3 regions of the Serratia sp. CoH_134_PS_4 genome follow, and region 3 is predicted to be linked to each of the others. Evidence: predicted binding sites of a transcription regulator. Region 3 holds the regulator's gene; each other region holds the start of a gene.
What was found. The regulator PurR, encoded in region 3, represses purine synthesis genes. The targets are predictions, from matches to a motif close to CANGCAAACGTTTGCNTG.

Region 1 (4,965 bases), 650 kb from region 3:
TGTCTTCATTACGGCTAACACGTAAGACCTCACCGGGTTCAAAGTGAGATTCACTGGCATCCCGAATGGTGATGGTCTTGAGACCGGCCAAGATGTCTTGTTCAAAGCGACTGAAGAAAGTTATTTCACGGCTCATTCTAGATCCTTTTTCATCACATTGCCGCAACATAAGTCATTATGCTGCCTGCTTTTCTGACGCAGATCCCTCTTTTGTGGTAGCGACAGGTTTTTCCGCTTTAACTTTGGCCGGTTTCTTCGGTGTTTCCACCGGCGCGGCGCCGCGCAGGATTTGCCCCAGCACGTCTTTATTCTCCGCCAGGAAGAAACTCAGCCCTTCACGTTGCTCGTCATCCAGGCTCAATGGCGCCTGTTGCAACCATTCACCAAGGCTGTCGGCCAGATCCAGCATTTTGTCGTAAGCATCGGCTTCTTTCTTGGTTGCGAAAGTCATCTTTTCCTCACCGTTTCTCACCACCACATAGTGAACTTCAACTGCCATATGCGCATTCCTCAAAGGTTAGAATACTGTAATTTTATACAGTATAAGGTGATTTTACGCAGGGATGCAAGTGCACCCCTGACGTGATTTATTTCAACAACCGCACCTTGCAGTTCTTACCCTTGATTTTACCCTGTGTGAGCTGTTGCAGTGCCTTACGGGCGCTCGCCTTGCGGATCGCCACATAAGCATGCACGGGGAACATGTCTATCTTGCCCACTTCTGCTGCCGTTAACCCGGCGTCGCCGGTCAAGGCACCAAGAATGTCACCAGGACGGATTTTGGCCTTACGCCCACCGTCGATACACAAGGTGACCATCTCGGCTTCAAGTGTCGTATGGCTCGCGCCACTCAGTTCAGACACCGGTGCCCAGTTAACTCGTATCTGCAAATACTCTTCAATCGCATGCGCACGCGCCATTTCCTGCGGTGTGCACAGGCTAATTGCCAGGCCGCTCAGACCAGCGCGGCCGGTACGACCTATACGGTGTACATGCACTTCGGGATCAAATGCCAGTTCATAATTGACAACCAGTTCCAGCTCTTTAATGTCCAGACCGCGTGCAGCAACGTCGGTCGCCACCAGTACACGGCAGCTACGGTTGGCAAAGCGCACCAGAACCTGATCGCGATCGCGCTGTTCCAGATCGCCATGCAGCGCCAATACGCTTATGCCTCGCGCTTCCAGCGCTTCATATACGCTCTGGCAATCACGTTTAGTGTTACAGAACACCACGCAGGAAGACGGTTGATAATGACGAATGGCCGACACCAACACCGCTGGGCGCTGATCGCGGGTGGTTTCATAGAAACGTTGTTCGATGGTGGTTTGTTCTTCACCGTCGTCCACTTCCACATTTAACGGATTGCGCTGTACGCGGGCACTGATGCGTTCAATACCGCTCGGATAGGTTGCCGAGAACAGTAGCGTCTGACGTTGCGGCGGCGTATAGCTGATCACATCGTCGATGTCATCGGCAAAACCCATGTCCAGCATGCGGTCGGCTTCGTCCAAGACCAGCACTTTCAGTTCGTCCAACACCAGCGTTTTCTTACGCAGGTGTTCCTGAATACGCCCCGGAGTCCCCACGACAATATGCGGTGCATGCACCAGGGAGTCGAGCTGTGGCCCCATAGGCTGGCCACCACACAGGGTCAAAATTTTGATGTTTTGAGTGAAGCGGGCAAGACGGCGCAGCTCTTTGCTCACCTGGTCCGCCAGTTCACGTGTCGGGCACAGGATTAGCGCCTGCGCAGCCACTTGGGCAACGTTAATTTTATCCAGCAGGCCGATGCCGAATGCCGCCGTTTTACCGCTGCCGGTTTTTGCTTTGGCACGTACGTCCTGCCCTTTCAGGATGGCGGGCAATGCAGCAGCCTGCACCGGTGTCATTTCGGCATACCCCAATTCGTTGAGGTTGGCCAACTGTTCGGCTGGCAGCGGCAGGGAAGAAAAAGAAACTGTGCTCACGGCGATAACTCTTATATGGCAAATGGAATGGCGGCGCGCCCATGGGCAGCACCGAATTAACCGCAGATGATAACAGAGATAGGGGGGATTACGGATTTCACACATAAAAAAAGCCGCCACTTGCGGGTTTTGACGGCGGTGGCAGCAATAGGTTGGCCTTCGGCTGCACACGCAAACGTTTTCGTATATACTGCACGCCCATTATCAGACCGCTTTACACTCCACAGATCCAGGTACGAGACTATGTTAACTATTGGAACCGCCCTGCGCCCCTCCGCCACCCGCGTTATGCTGCTCGGCTCCGGCGAGCTGGGTAAAGAAGTTGCCATCGAATGCCAGCGTTTGGGACTGGAAGTGATCGCTGTTGATCGCTACGCCGATGCTCCCGCCATGCACGTGGCACACCGCAGCCACGTTATTAACATGCTGGACGGCAACGCACTGAAAGCCGTGATTGAACAGGAACGTCCTGACTATATCGTGCCAGAGATCGAAGCCATTGCCACCAGCATGCTGGTTGAGCTGGAACAGCAAGGACACCATGTGGTGCCCTGCGCCGAGGCAACGCGACTGACCATGAACCGCGAAGGCATCCGCCGCTTGGCCGCAGAAACGCTCGGTCTGCCCACCTCGCCTTATCGGTTTGCTGATGACAAAGTGACATTCCAGCAGGCTGTCGATGACATCGGCTATCCCTGCATCATCAAGCCGGTCATGAGTTCATCCGGCAAAGGCCAAAGCCTGATCCGCCGTCCGGAACAGCTAAACGCAGCCTGGGAGTATGCCCAACAGGGTGGCCGTGCCGGGGGCGGTAAAGTGATTGTCGAAGGTCTGGTGGAGTTCGACTTTGAAATCACCCTGCTCACCATCAGTGCAATTGATGGCGTGCATTTCTGTGCGCCAATCGGCCATCGCCAGGAAGATGGGGATTACCGCGAATCATGGCAACCTCAACAGATGAGCGATCTGGCGTTGAGCCGTGCGCAGGCGATTGCGGAAAACGTGGTGAAAGCATTGGGGGGTTTTGGTCTGTTCGGTGTAGAACTGTTTGTGTGTGGGGACGCGGTTATTTTCAGCGAAGTGTCCCCACGGCCGCATGATACCGGCATGGTGACCTTGATTTCGCAAGATCTGTCCGAGTTCGCCCTGCACGTTCGCGCTTTCCTGGGTCTGCCCATTGGTGCGATCCGCCAGTTCGGGCCTTCGGCATCCGCAGTCATTCTGCCACAGTTGACCAGCCGTGACCTGCGTTTCAGCGGTCTGGACCACGCGCTGGTCGGTCACAACCAACTGCGTTTATTCGGTAAACCGGACATTGACGGTCAACGTCGGATGGGTGTCGCGTTGGCTACGGCAGAAAACATAGCGCTGGCGGTAGAATCAGCCAAACAGGCTGCGGCTGCGGTCGTGGTTGAAGGGTAATTCTTCGGGGCCGGCTTGCCGGCCCCTGAAATATCAATAGTTTTCGTCTTCTTCCGAGTCATCATCAGCCAGATCGTCCGGCCGTTCCTGATGCTCTTCATCGTCTTCGTCATCAAACAGCACGCTGACCTGGTCACCCTGGTGTTTTTCGCGGATTTCCTGTGCAACGCGCGCAATGGCTTCACCACTGCTCATGCCTTGTTCCATCAACGAATGGATACGATCAGCAGCTTCCTGCTGCTCTAGATGGCTCAGGGACGGCATACCTGCAAGCATGTGATTCTCTCCGGCAAAATGGAGAGCGAGTATACCCCCTAAACCGACGGATCCCAACGCTTGTTATTCAGCAGCCGGTTGCGAAACATGCTCACCGTGCCGCCACTGTTTCAGACGATGGAGCCAGAGTATGACGTGCCAGCCTTGTTTTAGACCACGCGCATTGGCGAACATGGCGCGATCAATACCGCGTTGGTAGAATTCATCGGTGATTTGGCACTGTGCAGCCAGTTCAGGTTCACGGCGGATACTGTGGCAAATACCCAATGCTTCGCGCGTGATTTGCCAATGGAAAGCCGGCCTGATGTCGATTTTTCTCGCGTAACGCTGGTTAAGTACCCTCAGCATCTCCACGATTTTCATATAATGGCGCTGATATTCCACGTTGGCTTTACCAATACGGCGGCGATTGCTAATCGATTGGTCATGAACACGCTGGCGATACAGCGCTTTGCTGATATATTTCACCCGCTTGGCATTAAACATCACTTCGGTGGTCCAGGGAATGTCTTGGTGATGTAAACCCGGCTCGAAATACAACTGATGCTGTTTAATAAAATCAAGGCGATAAACGGCTAACCACACCACATGAATAAATTTTCTTGATTTCAGCGCGCGCTCCAACCATTGAACACCGCTTATAACCTGTGTATCGCCCAATCGTTTGAGTGGAATAATCGGTTGAAGCTCACCCTCATGGGAAAAATAACGTTCACCATTGCACTGCATAACATCCAGCTGATTTTTTTCGGCCAGTTCAATCAAGGTTGAATACATCTCAGGCGCCAGTAAATCATCCGCGTCAGGAAACGCGACATATTTCCCTTTGGCAACGGCCAACCCGGCATTGCGTGCGCAGGACACACCCGCGTTACGCTGATCAATGACAGTAATGTGTGGGTGCTGTCGGGCATAACGATGGGCGATATCGCCAGAGCCATCGCTGGAACCGTCATTGACGATGATCACTTCCAATCGCTGTTCATTTTGGGCCAGCAATGAAGCCAGAAAAGGCTCAAACAGCTCGCCCACGTTGTGCAACGGGACAATAACACTCAGCATTAGGGGCATAGGCAGCTCTTCGTAAAAAGTAACGAATGAATATTCTTAAAATATCAGGGTGCATTTAAATAAAATGAAGCACTTGCCAGTCGATTTACTCGAAGGCATACATGCGTCTTGTTACCATTTATATTTTTATACGTACGCTCTCACAGGCAGTAATTCATTACCCAAATTACAGAACACCTTGGCATTGTTAATAAAATAATCGCCTGTACCATCAGCCAATGATAAC
Region 2 (4,965 bases), on a different contig from region 3:
CTGCGACGAGCTCTGCGCTGTAGCCCAGAATTTATCGAGCGGTATTTTTCCCCCTGGCTACGGCAGGCGCTGGGAATAAGCCAGGATCTGACCACGCCGTTGGAGCAATACATCAGTGCATGTGAACCGCTGATCAACCGCAGCTTTGATCGGCGCGATCGTCAGTTCTTGCAGCACTACCTTCTGTATTGCGCGTGGGAAGCTCGGAGCCAGCGGCACCCCATGTTTAATCCTGCCCAGCGCGACTGGCTTCATCAGAAGCCAGAACATCAGGTGGCGAGCAGGTTGCTTCAATCGCTGAATCAGCTTTTTGCCCTGCAACCCGAAGACAGCGAAAGCGACTTTCTTGTGTTGATGTTCACCATGCTGAAAAACCACAGCTATCACAGTAACGACTCTGCAGAAGACCTGCGGCTGATGGCTGCGATTGAAAATATGGTCGAACGCTTCCAACAGATATCCGGTATGACCTTCAGCAGTAAAGACGATTTGATCAGCCAGCTGTTTGCGCATCTGGCACCGGCGGTGGAGCGTTGTCGCTTTGAAATTGGTATCGACAACACACTGCTGGAAGAGGTCGAACGCAAATATCCGCGCCTGATGCGTACTGCCCAGGAAGCGCTGTCCCCCCTTGAACAGGAGTACGGTATTCACTTCTCCAGTGAAGAAGCCGGGCTGGTTGCGATCAGTTTTGGTGCCTGGTTGATGCAAGGCAATGCGTTACAAGAAAAGCAGGTGCTGTTGCTGACGCTGGACAATCCGCAATTGGAAGAGGAAGTGGAATATCAAATTCGCGAATTAACGCTACTGCCATTGAATATCAAATATTTACCGCTGCGTGATTACCTGCACTCCGGTGCCCCGCAGGGGGTAACGCTGGTCATCACCCCGTACGCCACGGAGCACGGTGCACTGCAACCGCCACTGATTTACACTGAATTACCGCTAGAACGCCAGCAGCGCAAAGCCATACGTGCGCTGCTGGAAACCTCTTAGCGGTTGCCGCTGATTGCAACGGCCGGCGGACGAATAAACAGCGCCGGCAACGCCACTGCCGCCATCACCCAGAACACCCCGCCATGCAGATGCTCGAACAGGAAGCCGGCAATCACGGTCATAATCGCAATCCCGCCCCCCATCGCCAGTGCCGAGTAAACCGCCTGCAGGCGGATCACTTCCGGCCCTTTGCGCGCCGCGATAAAGCGCATTGCCGCCAGATGGCAAACCGTAAAGGTGCCGCAGTGCAGAATCTGAATCACCAGTAGCCACCCCAACTCGGTGCTGGTGGCCATCAGGCTCCAGCGCAATATTCCGCAACAGGCGGAAAGCAGCAGCAAATTGCGCGCATTCCAGCGACGGAACAGGAAATTGCTGCTGGCGAAAATGATCACCTCTGCCACGACGCCCAGCGACCACAAGTAACCGATGGTCGATGCCGAATAACCTGCCTCTTGCCAATAAATGGACCCAAAACTGTAATAACCCGCGTGTGCACCTTGCAACAGGGTTACGCACAACAAGAAGCGCCAAACCGGCCCTTCTTTAAGCATCTCCCGCAATGAACGGTCTGCTTCATTGTGGGTACGCGCTTCGCCCTGTGGCATCACGCTCGGTTTCAGCATCATGCCCAACAGCATGGCTAATATGCTGATAATCAAGCTGTAGAGAATAGCGTTATGGCCCCAAACGGAAACCATCTGACCGGTCAACGCCGAACCAATCACAAACGCCAGCGATCCCCACAGCCTGACACGACCGTAATCCATAGCGATCTGTTTTTGCCAGGTACCGGCCAACGCGTCTGTAAGCGGGACTAACGGCGAAAAGAACAGATTGAAGCCGGCGATCACTAACATTAGCCAGCCCCAGCCATTACCAAAACAAAACCCGATGGCGAAAGCCAGTGTCAGCAATGCCAGCAGGCGCAGTGCCGTCACCAGATGAGAGGGATCTTTTACCCGGGGGGCTATCAGCAAACTTCCCAGGAAACGTGCAACCAGACCTGCGCCAAGCAGAATACCGATAGTTTCAGGCGGTATGCCCTCACCTTTTAACCAAACGCCCCAAAAAGGTAAGAAGATGCCATAAGAAAAGAAGTAGGTGAAATAGCTAAGAGCGAGCCAACGCGTTGATTGCAAAACCATGATCCCTCCGGTGTGAAGGCGATACTTTGACAGAGGTCACACTGGCTAGCAATGTACATTCACCGTCTAGGGGGTAGAGTGCTAGGTAGTTCACAGTTTGTCTGCAACAGGTATAAAAAAACCCGCCGAAGCGGGTTTTTAAAGGGAAAGCAGAGTTATGCGTAAACCGGCAGGCGGGCGCAAATATCCAATACTTTCTTCTTGGTACGTTCGATGGTGGCTTCATCGTTGATGTTGTCCAACACATCACAAATCCAACCCGCCAATTCACGCACTTCAGCTTCTTTGAAGCCACGGCGAGTCACTGCTGGCGTACCGATACGCACACCGGAGGTGACGAATGGGCTCTTAGGATCGTTTGGCACGCTGTTTTTGTTCACGGTGATGTTGGCACGGCCCAAGGCTGCGTCAGCTTCTTTACCGGTCAGGTTCTTGTCAACCAGATCCAGCAGGAACAGGTGGTTATGCGTACCGCCGGAAACCACTTTGTAGCCGCGGTCCAGGAACACTTGCACCATGGCTTTGGCGTTATCAGCCACTTGTTGCTGGTAAATCTTGAACTCAGGCTCCATCGCTTCTTTCAGCGCTACCGCTTTACCGGCAATCACGTGCATCAGCGGGCCACCCTGGCCGCCAGGGAACACTGCAGAGTTCAGTTTCTTGTACAGCTCTTCATCACCGCCTTTCGCCAGGATCAGGCCGCCACGCGGACCCGCCAGGGTTTTATGCGTTGTGGTGGTGACGATGTGTGCGTGTGGTACCGGGTTAGGATAAACGCCAGCGGCGATCAGGCCTGCAACGTGCGCCATGTCAACGAACAGGTAAGCACCAATGCTGTCGGCGATTTCACGCATTTTTGCCCAATCAACGATACCGGAGAAGGCCGAGAAGCCACCGATGATCATTTTTGGTTTGTGAGTCTGTGCCTGTTTGGCCAGATCTGCGTAGTCGATTTGGCCTTTTTCGTCGATGCCGTAAGGCACCACGTTATACAGCTTGCCGGACAGGTTGACAGGTGAACCATGAGTCAGGTGACCGCCGTGTGCCAGGTTCATCCCCAAAATGGTGTCGCCCGGCTGCAGCAGCGCGGTATAAACAGCAAAGTTTGCCTGAGAGCCGGAGTGCGGCTGTACGTTGGCATAATCGGCACCGAACAGTGCTTTAGCACGGTCGATAGCCAGTTGCTCAACGATATCCACGTATTCGCAGCCGCCGTAATAACGCTTGCCTGGATAGCCTTCAGCGTATTTGTTGGTCAACTGGGAACCCTGAGCCTGCATAACACGCGGGCTGGTGTAGTTCTCAGACGCAATCAGCTCAATGTGCTCTTCCTGGCGCACAACTTCTTGCTCCATTGCACGCCACAGTTCGGCATCGTAATCAGCAATGTTCATTTCACGCTTTAACATCCGGCTTCTCCTGACTTAAATCGGCTAACTAAAAAATCACCACCCGTTTGGGCTCTGGGACACAGTGTAAACTGTTTCCCCCTACCGAGGATAGGTCTTGACAGAGGTTTTTACGCAAACGATTGGCTTTAGGCGCAGCAAGGTTTTGATCCGATAAACAGTGCCATTGGGCAACGGACTTTTACTCATGCTAAGAATGCGGTTTTTTCATGTTCTGTGAGCGGGATCGCCGCTGAGCGACCCCGCAAAAAAATCAGGGGTATTTACAGCCGCAACAGAAACCGCTAGGATGCATTCAAACTTAAAGGTGCATTTAAAATGCATCATTACAAAACACCAATAATGATCGACCAAGGAGCGCTACCATGCTGGATAGCCAAACCATCGCCACCGTAAAATCTACTATTCCCCTGCTGGCCGCTACCGGGCCGAAACTGACCGCGCATTTCTACGACCGCATGTTCGAACACAACCCCGAATTAAAAGATGTGTTCAACATGAACAACCAGCGCAATGGCGATCAACGCCAGGCACTGTTCGACGCAATTTGTGCCTACGCCGCGAATATCGAAAATCTGGCGGCCCTGCTGCCTGCCGTAGAGCGTATTGCCCACAAACACACCAGCCTGAATATTCAACCGGATCAATATCAAATTGTCGGCGGTCATCTGCTGGCCACATTGGACGAAATGTTCAGCCCGGGCCAAGAGGTACTGGATGCCTGGGGCAAAGCCTATGGCGTGTTGGCGAATGTGTTTATCCAGCGCGAAGACCAAATTTATCAGGCCAGTGCAACCGCCAACGGTGGCTGGCGTGACCTGCGAGCTTTCCGCATCGTCAAAAAACAGCCGCAAAGCGACGTGATTTGCAGTTTCGTCTTGGCGCCCGTTGACGGCGGCAAAGTGATCGACTTCAAGCCGGGCCAATATCTGGCGGTCTACATCAAACATGACAGCATGGAAAACCAGGAAATACGCCAATACTCACTGACCACCTCACCTAACGGCGAATACTACCGTATCGCAGTCAAACGTGAAGATCAGGGAAAAGTCTCTAACTTCCTGCATCAGCAAGCCAAAGAAGGAGACGTAATTTACCTCGCCCCACCGCACGGGGACTTCTTCCTCGACGCGCAGCCGGAAACACCTGTGGCGCTGATTTCCGCCGGTGTTGGCCAGACCCCGATGCTCGGCATGCTAAATACCCTGCACGATAGCCAGCATCCGGCGGATATACACTGGCTGCATGCAGCGGAAAACGGCAGCGTTCACGCCTTTGCCGATGAAGTTGCGGATATTGCCAAACGTATGCCAAACCTGAGCCGTCACGTGTGGTACAACCAACCAGGTGCAGACGATGTAGAAGGCCGTGACTACCAGAGCCGTGGTCTGATGAATCTGAGTGCTCTACGC
Region 3 (4,965 bases):
TTTCTTTGATCAGCTGTTGCAGTTCGCCGCGCTGATACATTTCCATGATGATATCACAGCCGCCGACCAGTTCACCGTCGACCCACAGCTGTGGGAACGTCGGCCAGTTGGCGTACTTCGGTAACTCGGAACGGATGTCCGGGTTCTGCAAAATGTCAACGTAGGCAAAGCGCTCGCCACAGGCAGACAATGCCTGCACGGCTTGTGCGGAGAAACCACAGTTTGGCAATTTCGGTGAACCTTTCATGTACAGCAGAATTGGGTTCTCAGCGATCTGGTGCTGAATTTTTTCAATCGTCGTCGTCATTATATTGCTTCCTCAAGCCAAATCTCATGGCTACAACATGCATCACACAGGCTATTGTAGCGGCTGAAACCGTCACAAGAAAACGCCATCTTTTGCAAGGGCATTCCCCATTGTCAGTCGCATGTCATCGGCCAGCGCTTTCCGACCAAAACATACGCATAGAATAACATTTTTAACTTGGCCATTTCACTATTATATTTTTTCACCAAAACACGTCGTTTAATAATTCCCCACGCGTTTGTTGTTGATTTTTTATACATCAACAGTTTGATTTTTCAGCAAAAAAAATGTCATTAACGTTTTCTCACAATATGGATTATCATTTATGAGTTCTTCGCTGTTTTATATGGCGAAATTCGGGAATACTGTCATTCTTTCGATATCTGTTCCGGGGCCAAGGTTGGTAACGTCGACATGCGTTTAATTCTTACGCTTTTTGTGCTGTTGTTTACACAGCTATTCTTCAATTTGGCGCACGCAGCGCCACAGGCGCGTATTGCCGCTGAACAGCGCAAGAGCCACGTAAACGAAGCCCGGCCAGATGACCGTAAGAAAAAGAAAGCGGTTAAGGCCAGCAGCAAAAAAGTAAAAGTCACCACCCCGCAAAAAACAGCCAAGGTTACCAAAGCCAAGACAGAAAAAGCCGCTAAAAAGGTCGCCAGCGCCAAATCGAAACACAAAACTCAACAAACCGCCAAAATCAAAGTGACCCCACCGAAAAAGGGTTACAAAAAAGGTTATGGTCGTCATCGTGAAGCCGGTATGGCAACCGCTAAGTTGGCACGTGATGAAAAACCGCTGAAGCTCACCCCAGCCCACAAGAAACGCTATCAACACGCCAAGCAAACCGCGATGGCCAAGCTGATGGATCAAATGGGCAAACCTTATCGCTGGGGCGGCACGTCACCAAGAACCGGTTTTGACTGCAGCGGTCTGATTTATTACGCCTATAAAGACGTGGTAAAAATCAAAATGCCGCGTACCGCTAACGAAATGTATCACCTGCGCGACGCTGCACCGATCAAGAAAAACGAACTGGAAAGTGGTGACCTGGTGTTCTTCCGCATTAATAACCGCGGCGTAGCTGACCATGTCGGTGTCTATCTGGGCAATGGCAAATTCATACAGTCCCCGCGTACGGGTGAAGAAATTCGCATCAGCCAGCTCGACAACGACTACTGGCAAAACCACTACATTGGCGCACGCCGTGTGGTGACGCCGAAAACCATTCGATAATGCGCTCTGCGGCTGGCCTTCCCAGCCGCTTTCCTCTGTTTGCTTCTTTAACTGTTAGTCCCCCACCTGTGCTTTTCTCCGACTCATCCCTGATTTTTATCGTGAAAATTGATAAGCTAAATACCCACAATAAAAACAGGTCAATCTGTAGTCCATTTATGGGTTGTCGGATGGATCCTGTATAAGGAGGAAGCAATGTCGTTTGAACTACCTGCATTACCCTATGCGAAGAACGCACTCGAACCCCACATCTCCGTAGAAACGCTCGAATACCACTATGGTAAGCATCACAACGCCTATGTGGTCAACCTGAACAATTTGCTGAAAGGCAGCGAGTTTGACGGGTTGTCTTTGGAGGCGATTATCAAGGCGTCCAGCGGCGGCATTTTCAACAACGCCGCTCAGGTATGGAACCACACCTTCTATTGGCACTGCTTATCGCCACAGGGCGGCGGTGAGCCTCAGGGCGCATTGGCTGCTGCTATCAATCAGGCGTTTGGTTCTTTCGCTGCCTTTAAAGAACAATTCAGCGATGCTGCAATCAAAAACTTTGGCGCCGGGTGGACCTGGCTGGTGAAGAGGACTGACGGCTCGCTGGCCATTGTCAGCACGTCGAACGCGGGCACGCCGCTGACCGGTGAAGATAAACCCTTGCTGACTGTCGACGTGTGGGAACACGCCTACTACATCGATTACCGCAACGCCCGCCCGACTTACCTGGAGAACTTCTGGGCGCTGGTTAACTGGGCATTTGTGGAGAAAAACCTGGCATAGCGTGGGATAAGGCAAACAGGCGCACGAAGCGGCGCCTGTTTTTACTTCGGGGATCAGTTCAATGCTGCAGTGAAGCTAAAAGCAATAATCACGGCCAGCGCACAGACAGTGGTGAACAGTGACATTTTCAGATCGGTATCCATTACAACTCCTTTTCAGATTGGTTTTCCCAAGGATAAAAGGCACACAATTAATGCGTCAAACCATTTTCACACAGTTGGCCAATAAAATCTTGTTATCATTTCCCGGTTTATAATACCGATTACCTCTTCCCCTTTTGCTCAATATGGGACAAAATTCGCAGTTCACAACTGTGTACCGGCAAAAATGCCCCTCCTGACCAAGCGCTGACGACTTCAACACACTAAAAACTCAGTTTTCGCTTCTTTGGAGAAGGATCTACGCAGGCAAACGATTAACATCACACTTACATACTGCAACATGTGAGTTCAGGAGTCATTCTTTACATGGCAACGATTAAAGATGTGGCCAAACGCGCTGGCGTTTCCACCACCACCGTTTCGCACGTCATCAATAAGACTCGTTTCGTCGCCGAAGAGACTAAAGCGGCCGTGAGTGCCGCAATTAAAGAGCTGCATTATTCACCCAGCGCAGTGGCGCGCAGTCTGAAGGTCAATCACACCAAATCGATTGGCCTGCTGGCAACCTCCAGTGAAGCGCCCTACTTTGCTGAAGTGATCGAAGCGGTAGAAAACAGCTGCTATAGCAAAGGCTATACGCTGATACTGTGTAACTCGCACAACAATTTGGACAAACAGCGTGCCTATCTGGCAATGCTGGCGCAAAAGCGCGTCGATGGCTTGTTGGTGATGTGTTCAGAATATCCGGACCAATTGCTTGGCATGCTGGAAGATTACCGCAACATCCCAATGGTTGTCATGGACTGGGGCGCCGCACGCGGTGATTTTACTGATACCATCATTGATAATGCGTTCGAAGGTGGCTATCTGGCTGGGCGCTATCTGATCGAACGCGGACACCGCGATATCGGCGCCATTCCCGGCCAACTGTCACGTAATACAGGGGGCGGGCGCCATCAGGGCTTCTTAAAAGCGATGGAGGAAGCCCATATCGACGTGCGCGACGAGTGGATCGTCCAGGGTGACTTTGAGCCAGAATCCGGCTACAAGGCCATGCACCAGATACTGTCGCAGAAACAGCGTCCGACAGCGGTATTCTGTGGTGGCGATATTATGGCAATGGGGGCTATCTGCGCCGCCGATGAGCTTGGGCTACGCGTGCCTCAAGACATCTCGGTCATTGGCTACGATAACGTGCGCAATGCGCGCTATTTCACCCCGGCGCTGACCACTATTCATCAGCCCAAAGAGCGTTTGGGTGAGATGGCATTCACCATGTTGTTGGATCGCATCATCAGCAAGCGTGAAGAATCACAGGTGATTGAGGTGCATCCCAAGTTGGTTGAGCGCCGTTCGGTTGCTGACGGCCCGTTCATCGATTACCGCCGCTAGTCATTCGGGCCGGAAGCCACTGCGGTTTCCGGCGTCACTTCGCTTAACCATTCCTGATTCAACGTTTCACTGTCCCCTAAATAGTCCAACAGCCAGGCCATCGCCGGAGAAGGCGTATTTTGCTGCCACGTCAGGCAACAAGGGCTGGCTGGGAACGGCTCCTGCAACTGTAACGCCACCAGCTCGCCACGTTGTACTAACGGCAAGACCTGATGCGCAGGCATCATCCCGACACACAATCCGGCGCACAGGCAATCCACCGCCGACGACCAGTCCGGCACCACCAAGCGCCGCTGGTTATCCAACGTCCAGGTGACCCGCTTGGGGAGATTGCGTGAGGTATCCTCCAGACAGAGCGATGGGAAAGGCCGTAGCTGATCATCGTTTAACAACCCATCCTGAGCCGCCAGTGGATGTTGCGGGCTGGCCACACACAACCAACGCATATCGCCCATATCGCGAAAGGCAAACCCACCGCCGACCGGTACGGCCCGTGTCGCACCTATCGCCATATCAGCACGCCCATCCACCAACGCATCCCAGACGCCATTGAACACTTCTGGCTGAACCAATAATTCAACGTCAGGAAAATGCCGATAAAAGTCCAACACCAACTGACGGCAACGTTGAGGCTTGACGATAATATCTACGGCAATTTTCAACTGGCCACGCCAGCCGTTGGCCACCTGCTGACACTGCCGACGCGTGTCGAGCATTTTTTTGATGACACCGCGCGCCTCCTGAATAAATAGCACGCCGGCAGGCGTCAGTTCCACGTCGCGATGACGGCGCTCAAACAGCGGTACCGCCAGCCATTGCTCAAGTTGCCGCACGGTATAACTGACCGCCGAAGGTACCCGATGCAACTCCTGCGCCGCTGCGCTGAAACTGCCGGTTCGGGCGACCGCATCCACTACATCAAGAGAATATTCAGACCACATGGCTTTGCCTTCAATTTTTTTAACAGCACTTTGCAAATATTACCGTTTCACAAGCAGAGATCCAGCCGGATACACTTGCCGGCGCTAAAAACCTGCGACAATAAAATATTAACGAGAAATACCATGCGAAATTCCTTTGGCTTTATGTTCTATCTTGCCGGCCTGAGTATGCTGGGTTACCTGGCTACCGACATGTACTTGCCCGCTTTTGGCG

Region 1: a site for PurR is predicted at 2,139-2,156, ahead of purT (formate-dependent phosphoribosylglycinamide formyltransferase). Genes of this name have one in related genera too.
Region 2: a site for PurR is predicted at 3,665-3,682, ahead of glyA (serine hydroxymethyltransferase). Genes of this name have one in related genera too.

Annotation. Positions count from the first base shown of each region.
Region 1 is NZ_JBXWKI010000001.1:201,127-206,091, reverse strand. Features, by position in the region: gene yqfB (N(4)-acetylcytidine aminohydrolase) at 1-136, opposite strand, end outside; gene AC2FCQ_RS00970 (YebG family protein) at 176-499, opposite strand; gene dbpA (ATP-dependent RNA helicase DbpA) at 588-1,970, opposite strand; gene purT (formate-dependent phosphoribosylglycinamide formyltransferase) at 2,214-3,392, shown strand; gene AC2FCQ_RS00955 (YoaH family protein) at 3,426-3,668, opposite strand; gene AC2FCQ_RS00950 (glycosyltransferase) at 3,732-4,739, opposite strand.
Region 2 is NZ_JBXWKI010000006.1:127,010-131,974, reverse strand. Features, by position in the region: gene csiE (stationary phase inducible protein CsiE) at 1-996, shown strand, start outside; gene AC2FCQ_RS11775 (3-phenylpropionate MFS transporter) at 993-2,144, opposite strand; gene glyA (serine hydroxymethyltransferase) at 2,300-3,553, opposite strand; gene hmpA (NO-inducible flavohemoprotein) at 3,919-4,965, shown strand, end outside.
Region 3 is NZ_JBXWKI010000001.1:852,973-857,937, forward strand. Features, by position in the region: gene AC2FCQ_RS03910 (Grx4 family monothiol glutaredoxin) at 1-307, opposite strand, end outside; gene AC2FCQ_RS03915 (C40 family peptidase) at 722-1,543, shown strand; gene sodB (superoxide dismutase [Fe]) at 1,739-2,317, shown strand; gene cydH (cytochrome bd-I oxidase subunit CydH) at 2,371-2,460, opposite strand; gene purR (HTH-type transcriptional repressor PurR) at 2,785-3,810, shown strand; gene punR (DNA-binding transcriptional activator PunR) at 3,807-4,751, opposite strand; gene punC (purine nucleoside transporter PunC) at 4,875-4,965, shown strand, end outside.